DNA from 2 places in the Lysobacter sp. H23M47 genome. Region 1 is predicted to be linked to the other one. Evidence: riboswitches for the same ligand, from Rfam matches in the RefSeq annotation. Region 1 holds a riboswitch; the other holds the start of a gene.
The links. Region 1 has a riboswitch for cobalamin ahead of INQ43_RS03630 (ribonucleoside-diphosphate reductase subunit alpha). Riboswitches for the same ligand answer to the same signal wherever they lie in the genome.
Positions count from the first base shown of each region.

Region 2: another riboswitch for cobalamin. It lies ahead of btuB (TonB-dependent vitamin B12 receptor); the one in region 1 lies ahead of INQ43_RS03630 (ribonucleoside-diphosphate reductase subunit alpha).

Region 1 is NZ_CP063658.1:812,712-820,577, reverse strand. It holds gene INQ43_RS03665 (class I fructose-bisphosphate aldolase) at 1-482, opposite strand, end outside; gene INQ43_RS03660 (hypothetical protein) at 573-983, opposite strand; gene INQ43_RS03655 (peptidoglycan recognition family protein) at 1,003-1,734, opposite strand; gene INQ43_RS03650 (PAAR domain-containing protein) at 1,727-2,263, opposite strand; gene pyk (pyruvate kinase) at 2,339-3,805, opposite strand; gene INQ43_RS03640 (HAD hydrolase-like protein) at 3,909-4,568, opposite strand; gene INQ43_RS03635 (phosphoglycerate kinase) at 4,595-5,770, opposite strand; cobalamin riboswitch at 5,905-6,116, shown strand; gene INQ43_RS03630 (ribonucleoside-diphosphate reductase subunit alpha) at 6,501-7,866, shown strand, end outside.
Region 2 is NZ_CP063658.1:2,429,942-2,437,807, forward strand. It holds gene INQ43_RS10980 (phasin family protein) at 1-430, shown strand, start outside; gene INQ43_RS10985 (GAF domain-containing protein) at 516-998, shown strand; gene INQ43_RS10990 (TfoX/Sxy family protein) at 995-1,348, shown strand; cobalamin riboswitch at 1,367-1,612, shown strand; gene btuB (TonB-dependent vitamin B12 receptor) at 1,744-3,627, shown strand; gene INQ43_RS11000 (hypothetical protein) at 3,869-4,294, shown strand; gene INQ43_RS11005 (ATPase domain-containing protein) at 4,297-5,766, shown strand; gene INQ43_RS11010 (TerC family protein) at 5,795-6,547, opposite strand; gene glmS (glutamine--fructose-6-phosphate transaminase (isomerizing)) at 6,790-7,866, opposite strand, start outside.

The sequences.
Region 1 (7,866 bases):
GCCAACGCGTGGGAATTGGCTTCGATGCAGGTACCCGACGGGATGTCGTCGCTGATGTTGATCACCGCCCGCCACTTGGCGAAACGGGCACCCAGCTTGTAATACTCCTCAAGGCGGGCGCGCAGGCCATCCAGCCCTTCGGTGACCACCTCGCCCGGGAAGCCGGCCAGGGCGTGAGTGCCCTTGTCGACCTTGATGCCGGGGATGATGCCGTTGTCCATCATCACCTTGGCGAACGGCACGCCGTCCCTGGTGGACTGGCGCAGGGTCTCATCGAACAGGATCGCGCCGGAGATGTGCTGGCTCAGGTTCGGGGTGGTAAGCAGCATCTCGCGGTAGGCGCGGCGGTTTTCCTCGGTGCACTCGACACCGACGCCGTCAAAACGCTTCTGGATGGTCCCGGTGGACTCGTCAATCGCGATGATGCCCTTGCCCGGGGCGACCATTGCCTGGGCGATGTCGGCAAGCTGTTCGATGCTCATGGAATTCCTGCAGGAAGTGGCGGGGTTAGCCCGATAGTATAGGCCAGCGGTCACTGCAAAGGCCATTGCGAAACAGTGGCTTACCGTCAATCACAGCTGAGCCACACCATCGGGATTCATGGAATCGGTGGGCATCAAGACGAGTGGCCCGCATTCCTCGACACTGCATCCCCAGTAGCGGGTCTCCTCCTTCGCGCGCCATGTTGCGGTGCCACCGCCGTTGATCTCGAATGTCCAGGCCTTGCCTTCGGCCTGAAGCTCTCCCGAAACCGAGCACGGCAGTTGGTAGAACCCGCTGTAGGCATTCGACGAGTATGGCTCGCTGAGTTGAAAGAAGCGCTCAACCTGTTGCGCCGACAGCTCCCAAGCCTGACAGGCGTCCTGCAGCGCATCGCCCGGCGGACCATCGTAACGGGGCGGGGCAACGCTGATGACTTGGGGGCCCGCGTCAACGATGGCCAATCCAGGCGGACGCGCAGAACTGCACGACAGCAGCGACAAGCTGGTCGCGGCGACCAGGCTAGCGGTTCGCAACGCCCTCCAGTCCGGGCAAGGAGGAGTCGAGGGCTGGAGGCATTCCGGGTGATGCGATCGGGTCGCCGGAGTATAGACCCGTCCCTTCGCCGCCAGTTTTGTACGAAACCTTGTCGTGCTCATAAACATCATTCTCTCCGAGGCCATATGCGTCCTTCAAAACGCGAATGATCGTAGCAATGGACGCCAACTGCTCCGGAGTTGGTGCCTCCCATCCCGATTCACCACGATGTTTGGCGACCGTTTCGATCCCCACGCTGTCTTGATTCATCGGATAACGATCCGGATAGGTCTTGGACTTTTCATGGTTGTAGATCTTGGTCGGCGCCCACCCCCAACCGTTGATCAAGGCAGCTTCACCGGCAGGGCTACCACCTTCCGCTGCCCGGGATTTTATTTTCCCCACGCGGGCAGTCCTCCTGAGCAGGCTCGCCGTTTGAGTGACGGTGCCATCCTTGTCAACGATGAAGTGGGTGCCTATGCCGCTTTGAAATGACCGCAGGGCACTATCGACAGAGTACGAATCAGTGCGATGCAGCACGATGGCTTTCGGCCCATCGATCGCCCCCTTCTCGAGGGCGGGAATCGGCTTGAATGTGAACCCTGCATTTTGCACATAGCCCTTGTCATCTACGTAGGCGGGCACTCGAATCACCATGCGCTGCGAGTTTGAAGCGGGGGAAGTTGTTGATTGACCAACGTGCTTGAAGCTAGGCATCGACCTTCTCCTCGCCTATCTCGACGTGCAGGCCTTCGGGCATGTCCGAAGTCGCTATGTGAGTCTTCCCTTCGTCATCCGTCGTACCGTCTTCGATTGCGCCGTCCATACGGATCAATCTGTATTGCCGATTTACCAACGGCTTACCCGTCAACTCCGATATCAGGACGAAAGCTTCGTCGTACGGCAGCAACCCACTAGCGGCAGCTTGCGTCAGCGCAGTTGCCACTTGGGCGGCTGCTGGGAACCCCACCGCGACCGCACCTCCGCCCCCATCCAGGAACACACGCATCTGCTGGGTAGACAGAACTTTGCAGCCACAGGCGAGAGTGGCGCCATGCAAGGCCACTTCATGATCATCGATGATGGTGGTCGGGTCGTAGCCGCCCGTAATCGGGAACACGCCCTTGTGTTGGGGGCAAGTGGCTTTGTCGCCCTTGCGGCATACGCCTTTGCCGTCTACGTCGGTGAACGGCGTGCAGGTATCATGCGACCGCCACTGCTGGTGGCGTCGCCAAGGACTATCCAGTTCCCTGTCATCTCAATCTTCCTTGAGTCAAAGAGGTTTACTTCCCCGGCAATCTAGCCAGACAGGCTGACACGGTCAAAGCTCGCCCAGGCCTTCGGAACTGCCGGCATCGCCCACCAGCACCAGACGCAGCGTGTTGGTCGCGCCCTCATGCTCCATGTGGTCGCCGCTGGTGAAGATGACCCGCTCACCGACGGCCAGGTGGTCGGCGTCGTAGAGCATGCGCACGCCATTGCGCACCGCGTCCCGGGTGTCCATGCCCCGGCTGTCGAAATCCAGCGGGATCACGCCACGCATCATCGCCATCTTGCGGCGGGTGCCCGGGTGGCGCGACAGGCCGAAAATCGGCACCGGCGAGCGGAACCGGGACAGGAACCCAGCGGTGCCGCCGGACTCGGTGATCGCGACGATGGCGCGCACGCCGATGTGCTCGGAGACAAACATCGCCGCCATCGCGATGGCCTGATCGGCGCGCTGCAGGTTGCGCGGCGCGGCCTCGAAGTCGGTGTCGTGGTCGAACTGGCGCTCGGCGCCCAGGCAGATCCGCGCCAGCGCCTCAACCGCGCGCACGGGATAACGGCCTGCGGCGGACTCGGCCGACAGCATCACCGCATCGGTGCCATCGATGACCGCGTTGGCGACATCCAGCACCTCGGCCCGCGTCGGGATCGGACTTTCCACCATCGACTGCAGCATCTGGGTAGCCGTGATCACCACCCGGTGCCGGGCCAGCGACTCGCGGATGATCTTCTTCTGCAAACCGGGCAGTTCGGCATCGCCGATCTCCACGCCCAGGTCGCCGCGCGCCACCATCACCACGTCGCTGGCATCGATGATGTCGCCCAGGTTCTCGATCGCCTCCGCGCGCTCGATCTTGGCCACCAGGTAGGCGTCGCTGCCGGCGGCGCGGGCGAGGCGACGTGCCTGGTGCATGTCCTCGGCGGTGCGGCAGAACGAGACCGCGATGAAGTCCGCGTCCATCTGCGCAGCGATCTCGATCAGCTCCGCGTCATGCGCGGTGAGCGCACCCAGTGACAGTCCGCCGCCCTGTTTGTTCAGCCCCTTGCGGTCCGACAGCTCGCCGTCGTTGAGCACCTGGGTGGTGATGCGCTGTCCGTCGACCGCGGTGACGCGCAACTGCATCATGCCGTCATCCAGCAGCAGCACGTCGTCGGGCGCGACATCACCGGGCAGGCCGAGGTAGCTGACGCCGACCTCGCGGTTGGTTCCGGGCGCGGCGTCCTCACGGGCGATCAGGTCGAAGCGATCGCCCGCGCTCAGCACGACCTTGCCCTCCTCGAAGTGGCCGATGCGGATTTTCGGACCGGGCAGGTCGACCAGGATTCCGACTTCCCGTCCCAGGCGCTGCCCGGCGGCCCGCACCGCTTCGGCGCGTGAGCGGTGGGAATCCGGGTCGCCGTGGGAGAAGTTGAGCCGGACCACGTCCACCCCCGCGGCGATGAGCGCATCCAGCACTCCGGGCGCGTCGGTGGCGGGGCCAAGGGTGGCGAGGATCTTGGTACGTCGCAGCAGCGCGGCCATTGAATTGGGTTCCCTGAAGATCAAGCCGTGGACGCTAGCACGATCGGGATACATCGCTCATCGTCGGTGCCGCCCCCCGCCCGGACTCCGTCGTTGCGCCGGTTCAGCCCGCTATTAAGGTGGGGATCTCGGCCGGCGATCGGGCAAGGTGCCCGGCACCGGATGCGCGCAGTTCCGCTTCGCCACCGAAGCCCCACAGCACCCCGATGTTGCGCATGCCGTGGTGGCGGGCGCCTTCGATGTCCATGTGCCGGTCGCCGATCATCCAGCACTGTTCCGGCGCTAGATCGAGGCGCCTCAGGGCCTCGTTGATCAGGTCGGGTTTGTCGCTGATCCGGCCATCGACGGTTGCTCCGATGACGTCATCGAAGAGGTGGCCGAACGGCAGGTGTTCGACGATCTTGCGCGCGTGCGGCTCGTTCTTGGCGGTGACGACGGCCAACTGATGACCGGCGGCGTGCAGATTCTCGATCACCTCGGCAATCCCGGGATAGATCTCGTGCTCCGCCCAGCCATGGCTTTCGAAACGCACGCGGTAATGCTCGACGGCCCGCTCAACCAGCAGCGGGTCGTGCAGCAGCGGGGTAAAGCTGGTCCGCAGCGACGGGCCGATCCAGCGCCGCAGCTGGGCCTGCGGCGGCACCGGCACCGACATCTGTGTCAGCGCGTGGGCGACGCAGCGGGTGATGCCGACCGCCGAGTCGATCAGGGTGCCGTCCATGTCGAAGAACAGGGTGGGCTTCGCCCGGTCGTCGCCCGGCATATGGCTGGGGTGCGGCACCGGATCGCTCAGTTGCGCGCCTGCAGCGCGGTTACGGCCGGCAACTCCTTGCCTTCCAGGAACTCCAGGAACGCGCCGCCACCGGTGGAGATGTAGTCCACCCGATCGGCGATGCCGTACTTGTCGACTGCGGCCAGGGTGTCGCCGCCACCGGCGATGGAGAACGCCGCGCTGTCGGCAATCGCTTCGGCCAGCGTCTGCGTGCCGTGGCTGAAGGCCTCGAACTCGAACACGCCCACCGGGCCGTTCCAGACCACGGTGCCGGCCTTGGCGATCATCGCTGCGTAGCGCGCGGCGGTGTCGGGCCCAATATCGAGGATCATGTCGTCGGCGCCGACCGCGTCCACCGGCTTCACGGTGGCCGGGGCGTCGGCGGCGAAGGCCGGCGCAACCACGACGTCGCTGGGCAGCGGAATGTCCGCGCCGCGGGCCTTGGCGTCGTCGATGATCTGGCGGGCGGTGTCCAGCAGGTCCATCTCCACCAGCGACTTGCCAACCCCGTGGCCCATCGCGGCGATGAAGGTATTGGCGATGCCGCCGCCAACGATCAGCTGGTCGACCTTGCCGACCAGCGAGGACAGCAGTTCGAGCTTGGTGCTGACCTTGGAGCCGGCAACGATGGCCAGCAGCGGCCGCGCAGGTTCGTGCAGCGCCTTGCCCAGCGCGTCCAGCTCGGCCATCAGCAGTGGGCCACCGGCGGCGACTTTGGCCTGGCGGATCACGCCATGGGTGGATGCCTGCGCGCGATGGGCGGTACCGAAAGCGTCCATCACGAACACATCGCACAGCGCGGCATAGCGCTTGGCGAGCGCCTCGTCGTCGGCCTTCTCGCCGACGTTCATGCGGCAGTTTTCCAGCAGCACCATTTGGCCGGGGGCGACCTCGACGCCGTCCAGCCAGTCCTTGATCAGGGGCACATCCATGCCCAGCAGGTCCGACAGCCGCGCCGCCACCGGCGCCAGCGAATCCGCCTCGCTCCACTGGCCCTCGGTGGGACGACCGCGGTGGGACATCACCATTACCGCTGCGCCCTTCTCCAGCGCCAGGCGCAGGGTCGGCAGCGCGGCGGTGATGCGCTGGTCGGAGGTGATCGCACCGTTGTCATCGATCGGCACGTTGAGGTCCTCGCGGATCAGCACGCGCTTGCCGGCAAGGTCGAGGTCGGACATACGGAGGATGGACACGGAAGACTCCTGGCGCGATGGCCGGCTGGCGAAGGACGGCATTGTCGCGGGCCGGGGCGGCGATTGGAAGCGTGCTCGGATCGACTGATTCGTGCCCAAACCCCACATGTCGTGTTGACGGATCCAGTCGCCCCCACTATGTTGTGCCCGTCGGTGCCGACCTCGCGGTTGGCTTAAAACGGGAAGCCGGTGGGAATCCGGCGCTGCCCCGCAGCGGTAATTGGAAACGAACGTCGTCATTGCACTGGGGCGCCCTGCCCTGGGAAGCGACGACCAGTAGGTGGAAGGCCGGTCACGGCCATCCGCGTCCAGAGCCCGAAGACCTGCCGACAGCCGCGCGAAGCACACCGCGCGGTGACCGGCCTGCGAGTCTTCGGGGGAAGACGGCCGGTGTCGCCACACGTCCACGCGGCGGGTGGGAGCGCGTCGGATCGACGCCGCACGACACCGCGATCTCCTCACGAAAACCCGATGCCCGCGGGGGCATGGCCGCGCCGTCCGACGCCGCCTGTCCGCGGTGCCGGTGTCGTGGACTGCTTCCGCGCGTCGACCTTCGAGGGAAGGGCGACGACCGTGCGCCCTGCACCGGAGCTGTTCGATGACCCAGCCAGACCTCGCCACCGCACCCGCGGAGCCCGACACCCTCGCGGCGCCCAACGCCGACGTGGAGCCAACCGCCGCCCAGCCGGACGCCTCACCGGGCTTTTCGCTCACCCCGCCGGCCACTGCGATGAGCATGCAGGTGACCAAGCGCAACGGCGGCCGCGAGCCGGTGGACCTCAACAAGATCGTGCGCGCGGTTGCCCGCTGCAGCCAGGACCTCTACGCGGTCGACCCGATGCGCGTGGCCACCCGCACCATCTCCGGGCTGTACGACGGCGCGACCACGTCGGAGCTGGACGAACTGTCGATCCGCACCGCCGCCCTGCTCACCGCCGAGGAGCCCGAGTACGGACGGCTCGCCGCGCGCCTGCTTGCCGGCGTCATCGAGAAGGAGGTCGCGGCGATCGACATCAACGCGTTCTCGCAGTCCGTCCAGCGCGGCTTCGACCTGGGCCTGATCAACCAGCGCCTGATGGACTTCGTGCAGGCCAACGCGCGCAAGCTCAACGACGCGATCGACACCGGCCTCAACGCCCGTTTCGACTATTTCGGCATGCGCACTGTGTATGACCGCTACCTGCTGCGCCACCCCACGGCGCGCACCGTCATCGAAACGCCGCAGCAGTTCTTCCTGCGCATCGCCTGCGCGCTCAGCGAGGACGTTGCCGACGCGCTGGCGCTGTACCGTCGCATGGCCCAGCTGGACTACATCCCCAGCTCGCCGACCCTGTTCAACGCCGGCACCACCCACGAGCAGCTCTCCAGCTGCTTCCTGCTGGACTCGCCGGAGGATTCGCTGGAGGCGATCTACCGGCGCTACATGGACGTGGCCAAGCTGAGCAAGTTCAGCGGCGGGATCGGCCTGTCGTACAGCCGGGTGCGCTCGCGCGGCTCGCTGATCCGATCCACCAATGGCCTGAGCAACGGCATCGTGCCGTGGCTGAAAACGCTGGACGCCTCGGTGGCGGCGGTCAACCAGGGCGGCAAGCGCAAGGGCGCGGCGTGCGTTTACCTGGAGCCTTGGCACGCCGACGTGGAGGAGTTCCTGGAGCTGCGCGACAACACCGGCGAAGATGCCAGGCGCACCCACAACCTCAATCTGGCCAACTGGATCCCCGACGAATTCATGCGCCGGGTCGAGGCCGACGCGATGTGGTCGCTGTTCGATCCGGCCGTGCTGGCGCGCCACGGCACCCAGCTGACCGACCTGTTCGGCGAGGCCTTCGATCAGGCCTATCGCGTCGCCGAAGCGGCCGGGCTGGCGACGCGACAGGTCAAGGCACGCGACCTGTACACCCGCATGATCCGCACGCTGGCCCAGACCGGCAACGGCTGGATGAACTTCAAGGACAAGTCCAACCGCGCCTGCAACCAGACGCTGCGCGAGGGCAACGTGGTGCACCTGTCCAACCTGTGCACCGAGATCCTGGAGGTCACTTCGCAGGACGAGACGGCGGTCTGCAACCTGGGCTCGATCAACCTGGCCCACCACG
Region 2 (7,866 bases), 1.2 Mb from region 1:
CCAGTTCAACGAGCAGTTTGCCGCCGCTACCCGCGAATTCGCCGATGCTGCCGCCCAGGTCAATCGCCTGGCGATCGAGAGCACCGAGTCGATCTTCGCCCTGCAGCTGGCCGCCATCCAGGACCGCGCCAACGCCACGTTCGCCTTCCTCGGCGAAGCCGCCGAAGTGCGTGATGCCGATGGCATGAAGAACATCTGGCCCAAGGGCGTGCAGGTTGCGCGCGAGAACCTCGAGCGCGGCGTCGCCGTCACCCAGAAGGTGATGGAGCACAGCAGCAAGGCCAACGAGCAGATCGCCGACATCAGCAAGTCGCAGCTTGCCTCGGCCGCCAAGACCGCCCAGTCCAGCGCCGAGCAGGTCGCCAATGCGGTCAACGAGAAGACCCAGTCGTTCGCCAAGAACGCGAGCAAGGCATCCAAGGCCAAGTAAGACTGGCCTCTTTTCCGCCCCGGCGGGAAGACAGACCCGGAAGCGCAAGCCTCCGGGTTTTTTATTGTCAGCTAGACTGGCGGCCATGTTCACAGCCACCACGCTTTCCGGCAGCAAGCCGGAGCAATACGCCGAACTGGCGTCGCAGGCGCGATCCCTGCTCGCCGGCGAACGCGACCGTATTGCCAACGCCGCCAACCTGTCCGCGCTGGTCTATCACGCGCTGCCCGCGCTGAACTGGGTCGGGTTCTATTTCCATGACGGGAACGAACTCGTGGTCGGGCCGTTCCAGGGCCAGCCGGCATGCGTTCGCATTCCGCTGAACAAGGGCGTTTGCGGCGCCGCGGCAAGCACCCGGCAGACCCAGCGCGTTGCCGACGTCGACGCCTTCCCCGGTCATATCGCCTGCGACTCCGCGTCGCGCTCCGAGGTCGTCGTTCCGCTGGTCGCGGGTGGCGAGTTGATTGGCGTGTTCGATATCGACAGCCCCGAACTCAACCGCTTCGACGCCGATGACCAGCACGGGCTGGAGACGCTCGCCGCCGTGTTCGTGGACTCGCTGGCTTGAAGGACAAGCTGCGCAACATCGGGCCCAAATCCGCTGCGTGGCTGCACCAGGTCGGCTTGCGCACGCGCGGGGACCTGGTGGAAGCCGGCCCCGTCGAGGCCTTCATGCGGGTCAAGCGCGCCGGCTTCCGGCCCACGCTCAACCTGCTTTATTCGATCGAAGGCGCGCTCCAGGATTGCCACTGGCAGGACGTGTCCCAGGAGCGTCGCAGCGAACTGGTGGCTGCCGCGGAAGCCGCCATCGACGAGCTGCCACCGCCGCGCCATGCGCCCCCCGCAGGACCGGTCACCACCACCGTGCTGACCGCCGACACCGTCGCGCCGCGCCCGGACGATCACGAATCCGACTGAGTGCCGGCTCGATGGCGTACAATGCGCCCGCTTCGAGGTGACCTCACGGCGTCATGCCAACGGGTTGAAACGGGAAGCCGGTGACGTCGCCAAAGCGGCCATGCCGGCACTGCCCCCGCAACGGTAAGCGAGGGGATCGGCCACATTGGCAGGTCCCGTCACGGCTCACCGCCACTGTGCTCCGGCATGGGAAGGCGCCGTGGTTGGTGTCGTGGTTCTGACGCCCCGCAAGTCCGGAGACCGGCCACGAAGTCGACTGGTTGCGATGCGGAGGGCATGGCGGCGGCGAGATTGCGCCCTGCGCCCGCCTGCTGCCCGGTTCCCGCGTTGCGACTCCCGCAATGCAACGCATCGCCACCCCGGGGACGGAGGGGCATGCGCAAGGAGAACCACCCATGCGATCCACCCCCACCCCGCTTGCCGCAGCCGTTGCGGCCGGCCTGGCCGTAGCGGCATTTGCCACCGCCGCCAACGCAGCACCCTCGCCCGGACCGCTGATGCAGGCGACCGACCTGGACCAGGTCGTGGTCACCGCGACCCGCACTGCAAATCCGGTTGCCGATGTCCTGGCACCGGTGGAAGTCATCGACCGCGAGGCCATTGAACGCAGCCAGGCCAAATCAGTTCCCGACCTGCTGCGCGGCCGCGCGGGCATCTCGATCTCCAACCAGGGCGGCGCGGGCAAACTCACCAGCCTGTTCCTGCGCGGCGCCGATTCGGACCACACCGTGGTGCTGGTGGATGGCGTGCGCATCGGCTCCTCGACGTCGGGACTTGCGGCATGGCAGAACCTGCCGATCGAGCTGATCGAGCGCATCGAGATCGTGCGTGGGCCGCGCTCCAGCCTGTACGGCGCCGACGCGATCGGCGGCGTCATCCAGATCTTTACCCGCCGCGACGGCGACGGCGGCTTCGCCCCACGCATGCACGTGGGTGGCGGCAGCAACGGCGCCCACGAGTTCGGTACCGGATTTGGCGGGCGTACCGAACGCAGCTGGTTCGGCGCGGACTACGCCTTCCAGCGCACCGAGGGTTTCAATGCCTGCGACCCCGCGCCCAGCCCGTTCGGTGGCTGCGGCCTTGCGGCGCCCGAGCCTGACAAGGACGGCTACATCCAGAATGCGATCTCGCTGCGCGGCGGCTACGACTTCAACGACGCCTGGCAGCTGCAACTGCACGCCATGCGCAGCGAAGGGGAGAACGAGTACGACGGCGACTACACCAACTACGCCGAGACCGTGCAGCAGGTCGTCGGCGGCAACCTGTCGTGGCAGGCCAGCGAGCGCGCGAAGCTGAGCCTGACCGCCGGCCGCAACGTCGACTCCTCCGACCAGTACAAGGACGAGGCCTTCATGGGCGGCTTCAGCACCGATCGCGACAGCGCGACGCTGCAGGCCGACCTGACCCTCGCCCCCGCCCACGTGCTCACGCTGGGCGCGGACTGGTCGCGTGACCAGGTCTCCGGCGACACTGCCTACGAGGTCGATTCGCGGTCAAACCGCGCCGCCTTCGCCCACGTCCAGTCCCGCCTCGGCGCACATCGCCTGGAGGCCAGCGTGCGCCGCGATGACAATGACCAGTTCGGCGGCCACACCACCGGCGGCCTGGGCTGGGGCATGGACATCGCCGGCGGTTGGCGCATCAAGGCTGGCTGGGGCACCGCGTTCAAGGCGCCCAACTTCCTCGATCTCTACTACCCCTACTTCGGCAACCCCGACCTGGTGCCCGAGGAGTCGGAGACCGCCGAGATCGGCCTGGGCTGGAGCGGGCACGGCTGGAACGTGGACCTGGATGCGTTCCACACCAGGGTCGACAACCTGATCGCGTTCGACGGCGCCATCGGTCTGCCCGGCAACGTGGACCGCGCGCGCATGCGTGGCGCCGAGCTGGGCGTCCGCGGCGAGGTCGCCGAGTGGAAGGTCGATGCCAGCTTCAGCGTCGTCGATACCGAGAACCGCAGCGGCGGCTTCCAGGACGGCAACGAGTTGCCGCGCCGTGCCGGCAAGAGCGCGCGCGCATCGCTGGACCGCGCATTCGGCGGCTTGCGCCTCGGCCTGACCGGCATCGCGGAAGCCTCGCGCCACGACGATGTCGCCAACACCGTGCCACTTCCCGGCTATGCCACCCTCGACCTGCGCGCCGAGTACGCGCTCACCAATGCGCTGAGCGTGCAGGCCAAACTGGCCAATGCGTTCGATCGCGACTACCGCACCGCCGCCTACTACCACCAGGCCGGTCGCGAATGGCACCTGACCCTGCGTTGGACGCCGCGCCAGTAAGTACCCAGGCGCTGCGACTCGAACGCTGCTGCGACAGTGGAACCGGCGGAATATCCCGCCGGCTTCTTTTTGTGGGCACCGACGGCGCTCGAGCCTTGGTTGCGCCGTGGGGATGCGGATGCCCTATGCTGCAGGTTCACAACGTGTCGGGCGCACCGCAACAGGCGTCGACGCGTTCAACAGGCGGCAACGCATGACGATCGATTAGCCGGTCGTCGCCAAGCCTGCCCGGCGGGATCAAGTGCCTCATTCCAATCCGTGGTTGTCGCAGACCTTATCCGCAAGGGTCGGGGAAAGTGCGGACCCGGCACGCGTTGCGGATGTCCTGATTTCGATACTGCGCGAGATCGAGGCCACAATGTCGCCGACACTGGATGCACACGGCGTATTGCTGCTGATCCGCCGCAGCTTTTACCTGACCCCCTCGCTACGCCCCATTCTGGCGCGCACCCCGGCAGGTCCACAGATGGATGCAGACGCACACTTCGACGCTCTGCGCGACATGCTCGCCCACCAAAGCCATGCCGACGCGCTCACCGTCGGCGAGGCGCTGCTGCAAACCTTCTACGACCTGATCGTCACCCTGGTGGGGCTCCCGCTCACCGAGCAATTGCTTCGTTCCGTGTGGGCGAATCACTCAAGCGACACCGACGTACCGGACAGATGACCATGAAGACCCAATCGCCCATCAAAGCCCTGGCAACGGGCGTGCCCGGCCTGGACGAAGTACTCGGCGGCGGCATACCCGAGTTCTCGTTCAACCTCATCGCCGGTGACCCGGGCAGTGGCAAGACCACGCTGGCGCACCAGATCATGTTTGCCCTGGCGACGCCCGAGCGCCCTGTGCTGTACCTGACCGTGCTGGGCGAGCCGCCACTGAAGATGCTGCGTTACCAGCAGCAGTTCGACTTCTTCCAAAGCGACGCCATCGGCCAATCGATCCACTTCATCAACCTCTCCGACGAGGTGCTGTCGAACGATCTGGACCACGTGCTGGACCGGATCGTGCTGGAGGTGGAAAAGTACAACCCCTCGCTTGTCTTCGTCGATTCGTTTCGCTCCGTCGCGCAGGTGGGCACGCTCACGGACGGATCGAGCAACAACCTGCAGCGGTTCATCCAGCAGCTCGGCATGTTGATGACGAGCTGGCAGGCGACCACCTTCCTGATCGGCGAGTATTCCATCGAGTCGGAAGCCAATCCCGTTTTCACCGTGGCCGACGGCATGATCTGCCTGCACCAGAGCGTGCAGCGCAATTCCATGGTGCGCAAGGTGGAAATCAGGAAGATGCGCGGGCACCCCTCGTTGCCCGGCCTCCATACGTTCCGCATTTCCGCGGCTGGGGTGAAGGTGTTCGCGCCCGCGCGCGCCCTGACACTAGCCGGCGACGTCGAGCGGCAGTTGCTGCAACCGCGCGCGCTCATGGGCGTACCGGGCCTGGACGAGATGATGGGCGGCGGCCTGCCCCGAGGGTATTCGTTGCTGGTTGCCGGACCGTCCGGATCGGGCAAGAGCATCCTGGCCGGCGCGTTCCTGGCCGAAGGCGCGCGCTGTGGGGAGGCCGGGGTAATCGCCGCGTTCGAGCAGCCTCCGCAGCGGTCGCGCGACCGCGTGCTGGCCGGGCTCATCGCCGGCGGCCAGGTCGGCGTCGTCGACAGCCGCGCGGCCGACCTGTCCATCGATGAGGTCGTCGGACTGTTGTTGAGTGAGGTTCGCCGCCTCGACGCCAAGCGGGTGGTGATCGATTCGCTGTCAGGCTTCGAGATGGCCCTCGCGCCCACCTTCCGCGCCGACTTCCGCGAAAATCTCGCCCGGATGGTGGCCGCGCTGGCCAGCGTCGGGGTCACTGTGCTGATGACCTCCGAACTGGAAGACCGCTACACCGATCTGCGCTTCAGCCCCTACGGCACTGCCTTCATGACCGACGCGATCATCGTGCAGCGCTATATGGAAGTGGAGAGCCGGCTGCTGCGGATGTTGGCGGTGGTCAAGGTTCGGGCCAGCGATCATTCCAATGAGTTGCGCGAGTACAGCATCGATGCCGACGGGCTGCGGATCGGCGAGATGCTCACCGGCCTGGAGGGCCTGCTGGGAGGTCGGCCCAGCGATGCAACCCGTCTCCGCGAGCTTGATGACTGAGGGCTGGCGTCGGGCGTTGCTGCGGCTGCTACGCGGGTTCCACGCCTGACGCCTCGGCCGCCTCGGGCGCCCGCTCCCGCCGCCGGATCCACAGGTTGACCAGCTCGACGAACACCGAGAACGCCATCGCCACATAGACGTAGCCCTTCGGGATGTGCAGCCCGAAGCCATCGGCTATCAGCACCAGGCCGATCATCAGCAGGAAGCTCAGCGCGAGCACTTTGACCGTCGGATGGCGCTCGACGAAGTCGCTGATCGGCCGCGCAAAGGCCAGCATGAAGACGATGGAAATCACGATGGCGGTCACCATTACCCAGCGCTGCTCGACCATGCCGACCGCGGTGATGATCGAGTCCAGCGAGAACACGATGTCCAGCACCATGATCTGCGCGAGCACGCCGCCGAACGTCGCTGTGGCAGCCGCCGCGGCGGTGACGTGGGCAGGCGGGCCGTCGACGCGCTGATGGATTTCGTGGGTAGCCTTGGCGATCAGGAAAAAGCCGCCGCCGATCAGGATCAGGTCGCGCCAGGAAAACGCGTGGCCGAATACGGTGAACAGTGGCGCGGTCAGGCCGATGATCCAGGCGATGGTGAACAGCAGCCCCAGCCGGGTCACCGCGGCCAGCAGGATCCCCAGCTTGCGCGCACGATCGCGTTGCTGCACCGGCAAGCGGCCGGCCAGGATCGAGATGAAGATGATGTTGTCGATGCCCAGGACGAGTTCCAGGGCGGTGAGGGTGGCGAGCGCGACCCACACTTCGGGATTGGCGAGCAGTTCCATCGGGTTATTCCTTCGCGTTGCCGACCGGCTGGCGGAATGCCAGCGTCTGGTCGGTCGCCACTGCAAAAGCCGTCAGGCGTCTTGCAGTGACTCGCGAAGGTCTTGCTCACATGCCGTGGTGGCCATGCCGCTGCGCCGGAGCCGGGGCTCGTATTGACGGGTACAGCGTGTGGGAGCTACTCCCCTTCGAGCGCGCAGACTAGCACGCGCTTTTACCCATTGAATAGCACTTTTAAGCGGTGCTATTCGACCGTGACGCTCTTGGCCAGGTTGCGCGGCTTGTCGACGTCGGTGCCGCGCACCAGGGCCACGTGGTAGGCCAGCAGCTGGACCGGAATGGTGTGGATGATCGGGCTCAGCACGCCGACGTGGCGCGCGGCGCGGATCACATGCACGCCCTCGCTGGGATGGAAGTTGCTGTCGGCATCTGTGAACACGAACAGCTGGCCACCGCGCGCGCGCACTTCCTGCATATTGGATTTGACCTTCTCCAGCAGGCTGTCGTTGGGCGCGATCACCACCACCGGCATCTCGTCGGTGACCAGCGCCAGTGGGCCGTGCTTGAGCTCACCCGCCGGGTAGGCCTCTGCGTGGATGTAGGAGATTTCCTTGAGCTTGAGCGCGCCCTCCAGCGCGATCGGGTAATGCACGCCGCGGCCGAGGAACAACGCGTGCTCCTTGGGCGCGAAGTGCTCCGACCAGGCGGTGATCTGCGGCTCCAGGTTGAGCGCGTGCTGGACGCTGCCAGGCAACCGGCGCAACGCGTCGATGTAGTCCGCCTCGCCGGCCTCGTCCAGGCGGCCCTGCAGCTTGGCCAGGGTCGCGGTCAGGGTGAACAGCGCCACCAGCTGGGTCGTGAAGGCCTTGGTCGAGGCCACCCCGATCTCGGCCCCGGCGCGGGTGTAGTAGACCAGCCGGCTGGCCCGAGGGATCGCGCTCTCGGGCACGTTGCAGATCGACAGAGTCCGCTCCTGGCCCAGCGACTTGGCATATTTCAACGCCTCCATCGTGTCCAGGGTCTCGCCCGACTGCGACAGCGTCACCACCAGCGTCGTCGGATTGGCCACGGCGTCGCGGTAGCGGTACTCGCTGGCGATCTCCACCGAGCAGGGCAGACCGGCGATGCCCTCGATCCAGTAGCGCGCGGTCATGCCGGCGTAGTAGCTGGTACCGCAGGCGAGGATCAGCACGCCTTCGATGCCCTCCAGCACCTCGGCCGCATCGGGCCCGAACAGCTCGGCGGAGAATTCGCCGGCATCGATCACGCCCTCGATGGTGTCGGCGACCGCACGCGGCTGCTCGTGGATCTCCTTCTGCAT